2 regions of the Paenibacillus sp. FSL L8-0494 genome follow, and region 1 is predicted to be linked to the other one. Evidence: a T-box and tRNA genes for the amino acid it is inferred to sense, from the RefSeq annotation. Region 1 holds a T-box; the other holds one or more tRNA genes.

Region 1 (4,396 bases):
TGGGATTGTTCCGCCTAAACCTTTATTTATTACGCTTTATGCCTGTACCATTCTTTATTATATTTGGAGAACGATTGTTCATGCCCGCCTTACACGAAACATCAAGCTTAAAGATATACACCATACTGCTGGCGAACGTTATATTGTAATCCCTACAATTTCACTTAAACGCTGGAACGTAGTTAAAGTGAAAAAAGACGGCAGTTATGACGTTGGGCAGCTACTGAACAACCGTCTGGAATGGTTCAAACATGCGGTCTGCTCGAATCATCCCGCTGTGGAAATATCCAAGTCGCATCCAGATATTCAGTCCTTTTTATATTTCACCTCTTATGCGGTGGCCGAAGTGGAGGAGCTTCCTTCAGGATATATGGTGCGCTGGGGAGACGTTCGTTATTTACACCGCAAACAATACCCTTTTGTGGCTGTATTAGTTATGGATAACCAATATAAACCTTTAAATACTTATGTAGGCTGGCTTAGCAGCGATAAGCTCGACAAACGATTTTCCATCGACCCTGGTTCTTTACGATGAAACTGTAGACTTACTGAGAGAACTATTCTATAATCACAAAAAATCCCGGAGTATTTATAATACTCCGGGATTCATTTTAGCAGACACGGAAAGGAAGGCTCTTAATGGGTAAAGGACTCTCACTTTGGTTCGCTTGTTCTTCTATTCTTATTCTCACTGCCGCTTCAATCGCGATCAGCTATAGCTTCTGGCTAGCACTTCTGCTTGGTTTTCTCTGCGTATTGAATATTGGCTGGGGATTTATCCTCAAAGCCAGAATTAGACGCAAACAGGAAAGTTTAAGCTCTGATTAGATTAACGAGCTGGCAGAAAGCCCATCCGCTCTTTTACGCCATTCAATGTCTCAGCTGCAACAATACGTGCGCGTTCAGCACCTTCGGCAAGAATATCAGTGATCGCACCTGAACTGCGAATTTCATGATATCTTTGTTGCAAAGGCTCAAGTGTGGACACAACCACTTCCCCAAGATCCTTCTTAAAGCCACCATACATTTGTCCCTCATAACGATCGGCAATTTGCTGGAGGGACATTCCAGAACATTCCGAGTAAATACTCATCAAGTTACTAATCTCTGGCTTATTAGCCGGATCAAAGATAACTTCACGTCCAGAATCAGTCGTTGCACGGCTGATTTTTTTACGGATCACATCCGGCGAATCCAACAGGGCAATATAGCTGCCTGCATTTGGGCTGCTCTTGCTCATTTTTTTAGTGCCATCATCCAGAGACATAATGCGTGCGCCCACTTCAGGGATATACGGTTCAGGAATCGTAAAGAATTCGCCAAAACGGTTATTAAATCGGCCAGCTAAATCACGGGTCAACTCCAAGTGCTGCTTCTGATCTTCACCTACTGGCACAAGATCCGCATTATAAACAAGAATATCTGCTGCCATTAAAGAAGGATATACGAATAGGCCCGCGCCAACCGAATCCTTACCTGATGATTTATCTTTGAACTGTGTCATACGCTCAAGCTCGCCCATTGCCGTTAGCGTAGTCATGATCCAACCCAATTCCGCATGCTGAGGCACATGGGACTGCATATATACATTCGAACGCACAGGATCAATTCCTGCCGCGATAAAGAGTGCAGCTACAGCTTCAGACTGCTCACGCAGTGCCGCAGGATCTTGAGCAACGGTGATCGCATGCATATCGACAACCATAAAGAAACATTGATGATCGTCTTGCAGCTTCACAAAATTTTTCAGCGCTCCGATATAGTTACCCAAAGTTAGAGAACCGCTCGGCTGTATGCCTGACATTACTTTTTTCAACATAATATAGACCTCCGTTAGATGTGATTTCCAATTTCCGAGAACGCAAAAAAAGCCTCATCCGCAAGGGACGTGAGACCGTGGTGCCACCCTTATTCGCTGCTTAACCTTTGTATAGTCAAAAGGAAACAGCCTTAGTCTTCCGTTAACGGGGAAGATCCGGCCGGTCTACTAGGGTATCTTGCTCCCGTTCAAGCGCGGCGCTCAGGGGTCCATTCATCAGGAGTGTCCTACCGGTTCGCATCAACCACCGGCTTTCTGAAGGTACATTTCCTGCCTACTTGTCCCCGTCATCACATTCTCATCATAATTTAATGCCTTCATCATAGAACCATAAAGAGAAGTTGTCAAATCACTTAACCACTTCCGTATAAATCTGTTATGATAAGGTTATCCATGTTCTATTCGATTACAGTTACGATAAAGGAGCATATCTCATGAAACAGGTGACCAAAGGGCAGTGGGGCGGTTATGATACTTATATTTTGCACAGCCGCGAACTGGAAGTCACGCTTTTGCCGCGACTAGGAAACAACGTGATTTCATTGTTTGATGTAAAGGAACAACGGGAAATTCTGCGGCGGCCTGATGAAAGCGATCAAGCTTTCTTTATGCAAAAACCTTACCATTTTGGCATCCCGCTCTTAATTCCACCCGGAAGAATTCGTAAAGGAAAATTTCAATTCGAGGGTACAAGTTATCAATTTGACCAGAATACCGCTGGTGACAATCATATCCATGGTCTACACCGGACTCAATCCTGGTGTGTCAGCGATATTGAAGAAGACGAGGACGGTTGTGCAGTCACTACTGAATTCCTTACTGAAGATGATCCACACTGGATGGAGCAATTTCCCATTCCACTCAAATTCGAAATGACATTCAGGCTTCAGGATGCCCGGCTCAGCCAGACTTTAAAGGTTACAAATCTCGGCGATCATCGTATTCCCTTTGGGATCGGTTATCACACCTGGTTTATGATCGATGGAGAACCTGAACGCTGGAATCTCAAATTGCCCGTAAACAGCATTTATGAACTAAACGATGAATTGCTCCCTAGCGGCAATCTAATTCCACTCGGTGATCTAGAGTCTCTAAATTCTGGAATTAACCTACAGGGAACTAATTTTGATACCGCTCTGCGTATTGGTGACAAGCAGCCCGTAGAAGCATTGTTATTACGCGATGATGGTTATGGTCTTCGTTATACGGCCGACGAGAATCTTTTTCGCCACTGGGTCCTGTATACCAAAGGACCAGCCGATCAATTTCTGTGCATCGAACCTTATACCTGGCTCCCGGATGCTCCTAACGTTTCCGACGATCCTTCCTTCACTGGCTTGCTGAAGGTAGAACCAGGTCAAAGCCTTGAGCTGTCCACTATGCTGGAAATGATCTATCCCGAGAATTAAAGCAGATATACATTATATCGGTCTTCCCTTGCGTTTACGTAAGAGAAGGCCGATTTTTTGTGCGAGCTTAGTTATTTAGGCTTTCCTACCCTTACTTTTAATCGACTAATAATTACCATCCTTAAAACCTTTCGATAGCATGCATGAATTAGCCTCTTAGCGCTCATACTATCTTCACAACGGGCGAAGGAGGTGACACACATGGGTCAAGCAGGTCAAGGTCGTAGCAGCCGTTCCAATAACCTTGTAGTTCCTCAAGCAAATGCAGCGTTGCAACAATTGAAATATGAAGCAGCACAAGAGCTTGGAGTAACGATCCCAGCTGACGGTTATTACGGGAACTACACTTCCCGCGAAACTGGTTCTTTGGGAGGTTACATCACTAAACGTCTAGTACAACTGGCAGAACAACAACTGTCCGGTCGTCAGTAACATCGTTATCTTAAGTGTTTTATCCGGCTGAGGTCTTAAAAAGCCCATTGCCGACTAGCTTTCAAACCTCTCACACTTCTTCCAGAAGCTGTGGGAGGTTTTTCTAATTTATACCCTATAATCCGAGCTGCATGCAATCTTTATGTAAAACGTTTAACTTAAAAATTGATCAGCACTCTCGGCGTAAGCATTACGGGGAGATCGAATCATCAGATTCGCCATATTATAATTGGACTCCAGCGTAGCATCTACGATTAGCTTTCCCTGTCTTATAGCGAATTCATAGCTGATCTCACCATGAGTCCAGCGCCGTTTGTATTTCAGACTCTCCAGTGCCATTAGACGAAAAGAAGACTGCTGACTCTCCGTTATTCCTTCCTTTACTTCTGTGAATCCACCACCCCGACCGGCTAGAGGGTGATGACGTATGCCGAATTTGCCAATGGTATTATTTCGTATTTGCACAAATACCGTACCGGAAGATAGTCCCGATAATTCCTCTTGCAGTTCCCTAAATACCAAATCCATCTGTCTTGCTAATGATAGCTGTTCTGTCTTAAGCATATCTTTCCTCCTAAAAGTTTTGTGAGCTTAGCTTCTTCGAGTTCACTTCGTCTTTTATAAATCGAACCCTAAATATTTAGGCTAAGGATCCGTCGCTACTGCGGGGAATGTTTGGACTTCCAGCCGCTGTTGTCTCCAAATTTCTTGAATTCTTACGCGTACAGCGGGTGAA
Region 2 (4,396 bases), 160 kb from region 1:
GACACAGCCACTTTTACATCAGGATCAACGTACTGAGCACCTTGAATGTAGCCGACCAAGAAAGCATTAATCCCCGGAATATCCATACCGCCCACAAACCCAATCACATTCTCAGGGGTAGCATTCGGCATATCCGATTGTGTAGCTAATGCTGCTACGGCACCTGCCAAGAAAGATACTTCATTTGTCGCATAAGACATGTTGTACATGTTATCTGGTGCTTCATCGATGTCGGTATCATAATTAATGAATTTTTTGTCTGGATACAATTCTGCCGTTGCATTAAACATCTCTGTAATTTCAGAACCGCCAGAAATAATTACATCCCAATCCTCGGAAGCGATATCGTTAAATGTAGGCTCCCATTTCGTTTTATCAACGCCCATTTCAACAACCTTTGTTACTGCACCTAGTTCATTCTTAACCTTTTGCAAGCCGTTATTAGCGGAATCAAAAAATGATTTATCCCCAAGTGTCCCCGGAATCAGCAATACAACCTTGAGTTTATCCCCTGAACCTGTTTCTCCACCCTCAGCAGCGTTTGATCCAGTATTCGCAGAAGAACCGTTATTGGACGTGTTATTCCCACATGCTGTGACCAGAACCATCACCATTAATAACAACAAAGAAAGAACTTTTTTATTCATTACTCTATTCCACCCCTAATTTTAGTTGGTTAGTAATCCGGCAGAATCCCCATCTTCACCCATTGTATAATTCACGGTTCAAATGGAAATTCTCTTTTTTCCAAATAAAGTATCATTAAAAGTAATAAATTTAACGTTTAGGCTCAAAAATAGCAATAAAAATACCATTATTATTAATAATCCGCTTTATTTCCGAACGAGATGGCCAGTCAGGTTGCGAACTTTCGGATTTATTGATACGATCATAACAAATATTATTAAAAATAATTATATGATTTCGGTCATAGTTTTGTACGATTCGGCTAAAACATAAGTATTGGAGGATCATCATGGATCGTGTTCTATATATTGTAAGTGCCACACATGAGCTAAATACTTATATCCCTCCACACCAGCATGAATGCTACGAACTAGTCTATTATTTACAGGGGGTAGGGACAACCAATGTTGGCCCCCGAAGTTACCATTTTCGCTCCTCTTCTTTCGCGCTTGTGCCACCCAATCATAAACATGACGAGCACCACCGTGAGGATGCAAATGTATTATTTGTAGGCTTCCACTCGGAACACCCTAATATGAGTAATCTGCTCGGCGTATATGAAGATGATAAAGATAAGACCGTTCTTCAAATCCTGCTGCGAATGAAAGCAGAGTTTACACGCAAGCAAGACGGATTCTCTGAGCTTCTAAACCTACAAATGAGCGAGATTACCGTCCATCTTATGAGGCTTCTTAGTGCCTCTGGATATCAATCCCCAACAGAAGACCGAGTACAATATGTCCTTAATTATATGAATGAGCATTATCGCCATAAATTGTCCGTCGAAACACTATCAGAAATGTCCGGATATAGCTACGATCGTTTTCGCCATCTATTTAAAGAACGGTTCGGGTCTTCACCCCTGCGGTATTTGCTGTTAAAACGCCTGGATTATGCAAAATCTCTATTACGTCATACTCAGATGCAAATCTCTGAAGTATCTGCTGCTGCAGGTTTTGTGAACGATGCCCAATTCTGCAATATGTTTAAACGAGAAATAGGTCATACCCCGCGAGCATTCCGCATTAATAATCAATCAGGTTAATCACTAATCAGATTAAAAAAAGCCGTTGAAATAGAGAAACTCCTCTATTCAACGGCTTAATCCTGTAAAACTAAGAACATAAAGAAAAAAGGTTAGTAAGATTGCTTATAAAAGCATTCTTACTAACCTTTTTAAGATACCGGCGAGAGGACTCGAACCTCCACGGTTTCCCACTCGATTTTGAGTCGAGCGCGTCTGCCATTCCGCCACGCCGGCACATATGAACTAAATGGAGGCGCCACCCAGATTTGAACTGGGGATAAAGCTTTTGCAGAGCTTTGCCTTACCACTTGGCTATGGCGCCATGTAAATTTTGGAGCGGACGACGGGAATCGAACCCGCGACCCTCGCCTTGGCAAGGCGATGCTCTACCGCTGAGCCACGTCCGCATAAAATGGCTGGGGATATAGGATTCGAACCTATGAGTGACGGAGTCAAAGTCCGTTGCCTTACCGCTTGGCTAATCCCCAATAACATTTTAAAGTAAAATGGGGCGACTGATGGGTCTCGAACCCACGAATGCCGGAACCACAATCCGGTGCGTTAACCCCTTCGCCACAGTCGCCATATTAAGTTGATATTGTTGCCATTATTCATTTTAAAGAAAATGGGGCGGCCGATGGGTCTCGAACCCACGAATGCCGGAACCACAATCCGGTGCGTTAACCCCTTCGCCACGGCCGCCATATTAAACTTTAGAAAGAACTTGGCAGGGGCAGCAGGAATTGAACCCACACCAACGGTTTTGGAGACCGTTGTTCTACCTTTAAACTATGCCCCTAAAAACTGGTGGAGGATGATGGATTCGAACCACCGAACACTTACGTGAGCAGATTTACAGTCTGATGCGTTTGGCCACTTCGCTAATCCTCCAAGGATGGTGCCGGCGAGAGGACTTGAACCCCCAACCTACTGATTACAAGTCAGTTGCTCTACCAATTGAGCTACACCGGCATGGCACTCATTCTTTTGTGATGATAAATGGTGGCTCGGGACGGAATCGAACCGCCGACACGAGGATTTTCAGTCCTCTGCTCTACCGACTGAGCTACCGAGCCATGATGAAAATGGCGGAACCGACGGGATTCGAACCCGCGATCTCCTGCGTGACAGGCAGGCATGTTAGGCCAACTACACCACGGTTCCAAAAGATATAATTGCTTAAGTTAATTGGTTGCGGGGGCAGGATTTGAACCTGCGGCCTTCGGGTTATGAGCCCGACGAGCTACCGGGCTGCTCCACCCCGCGCCAGTAAAATATGTTATGGTGGAGGCTGAGGGGATCGAACCCCCGACCCTCTGCTTGTAAGGCAGATGCTCTCCCAGCTGAGCTAAGCCTCCATAAACAACAATTGTTATTGTACCAAAGTCCACTAGGATAAATCAAGTGAAAATTTGGTGACCCGTATGGGATTCGAACCCATGTTACCTCCGTGAAAGGGAGGTGTCTTAACCCCTTGACCAACGGGCCATACTAATTAAAAATTTGTGGCGGAGAGAGAGGGATTCGAACCCTCGAGACGCTTGTGGCGCCTACACGATTTCCAATCGTGCTCCTTCGGCCAAACTCGGACACCTCTCCATATGGCTCCCCGAACAGGACTCGAACCTGTGACAACTCGATTAACAGTCGAGTGCTCTACCAACTGAGCTATCAGGGAATATTCATACCAGGCTTAATCGCCTGAAAACTGAATCCGAAACGAATCTGCATTCTAAGTATAGGATAAGCCCTCGACCGATTAGTATTGGTCAGCTCCATGCATTGCTGCACTTCCACCTCCAACCTATCTACCTCGTCGTCTTCAAGGGGTCTTACTAATTGGGAAATCTCATCTTGAGGGGGGCTTCACGCTTAGATGCTTTCAGCGCTTATCCCGTCCGTACGTAGCTACCCAGCCATGCTCCTGGCGGAACAACTGGTGCACCAGCGGTACGTCCATCCCGGTCCTCTCGTACTAAGGACAGCTCCTCTCAAATTTCCTGCGCCCACGACAGATAGGGACCGAACTGTCTCACGACGTTCTGAACCCAGCTCGCGTACCGCTTTAATGGGCGAACAGCCCAACCCTTGGGACCTACTTCAGCCCCAGGATGCGATGAGCCGACATCGAGGTGCCAAACCTCCCCGTCGATGTGGACTCTTGGGGGAGATAAGCCTGTTATCCCCAGGGTAGCTTTTATCCGTTGAGCGATGGCCCTTCCATGCGGTACCACCGGATCACTAAGTCCGACTTTCGTCCCTGCTCGACTTGTAGGTCTCGCAGTCAAGCTCCCTTATGCCTTTGCACTCTGCGAATGATTTCCAACCATTCTGAGGGAACCTTGGAACGCCTCCGTTACTCTTTAGGAGGCGACCGCCCCAGTCAAACTGCCCGCCTGACACGGTCCCCGTACCCGATAAGGGTACTAGGTTAGAACCTAGATACGATCAGGGTGGTATCCCAACGGCGCCTCCACCGAAGCTTGCGCTCCGATTTCTACGGCTCCCACCTATCCTGTACAGATCGTACCCAAATTCAATATCAAGCTGCAGTAAAGCTCCATGGGGTCTTTCCGTCTTGTCGCGGGTAACCTGCATCTTCACAGGTATTAAAATTTCACCGGATCTCTCGTTGAGACAGCGCCCAAGTCGTTACGCCATTCGTGCGGGTCAGAATTTACC

What was found. A T-box is a leader RNA that pairs with one kind of tRNA and senses whether it is charged. The one in region 1 lies ahead of trpS (tryptophan--tRNA ligase), so its partner is inferred to be a tRNA-Trp.
Region 2: it has a tRNA-Trp gene. The T-box ahead of trpS (tryptophan--tRNA ligase) is inferred to sense a tRNA for this amino acid. The anticodon was not compared.

What each region holds. Positions count from the first base shown of each region.
Region 1 is NZ_JBBOPQ010000001.1:5,830,807-5,835,202, forward strand. It holds gene NYE35_RS26335 (metal-dependent hydrolase) at 1-535, shown strand, start outside; gene NYE35_RS26340 (hypothetical protein) at 640-828, shown strand; gene trpS (tryptophan--tRNA ligase) at 830-1,816, opposite strand; T-box leader at 1,880-2,119, opposite strand; gene NYE35_RS26350 (aldose 1-epimerase) at 2,254-3,228, shown strand; gene NYE35_RS26355 (alpha/beta-type small acid-soluble spore protein) at 3,430-3,660, shown strand; gene NYE35_RS26360 (hypothetical protein) at 3,814-4,224, opposite strand.
Region 2 is NZ_JBBOPQ010000001.1:5,986,802-5,991,197, forward strand. It holds gene NYE35_RS26925 (BMP family ABC transporter substrate-binding protein) at 1-647, opposite strand, end outside; gene NYE35_RS26930 (AraC family transcriptional regulator) at 977-1,732, shown strand; tRNA gene NYE35_RS26935 (tRNA-Leu) at 1,870-1,948, opposite strand; tRNA gene NYE35_RS26940 (tRNA-Cys) at 1,963-2,036, opposite strand; tRNA gene NYE35_RS26945 (tRNA-Gly) at 2,047-2,121, opposite strand; tRNA gene NYE35_RS26950 (tRNA-Gln) at 2,128-2,202, opposite strand; tRNA gene NYE35_RS26955 (tRNA-His) at 2,222-2,297, opposite strand; tRNA gene NYE35_RS26960 (tRNA-His) at 2,341-2,416, opposite strand; tRNA gene NYE35_RS26965 (tRNA-Trp) at 2,440-2,513, opposite strand; tRNA gene NYE35_RS26970 (tRNA-Tyr) at 2,520-2,605, opposite strand; tRNA gene NYE35_RS26975 (tRNA-Thr) at 2,611-2,686, opposite strand; tRNA gene NYE35_RS26980 (tRNA-Phe) at 2,715-2,790, opposite strand; tRNA gene NYE35_RS26985 (tRNA-Asp) at 2,801-2,878, opposite strand; tRNA gene NYE35_RS26990 (tRNA-Met) at 2,904-2,980, opposite strand; tRNA gene NYE35_RS26995 (tRNA-Val) at 2,997-3,072, opposite strand; tRNA gene NYE35_RS27000 (tRNA-Glu) at 3,128-3,202, opposite strand; tRNA gene NYE35_RS27005 (tRNA-Ser) at 3,221-3,313, opposite strand; tRNA gene NYE35_RS27010 (tRNA-Asn) at 3,317-3,392, opposite strand; rRNA gene NYE35_RS27015 (23S ribosomal RNA) at 3,454-4,396, opposite strand, start outside.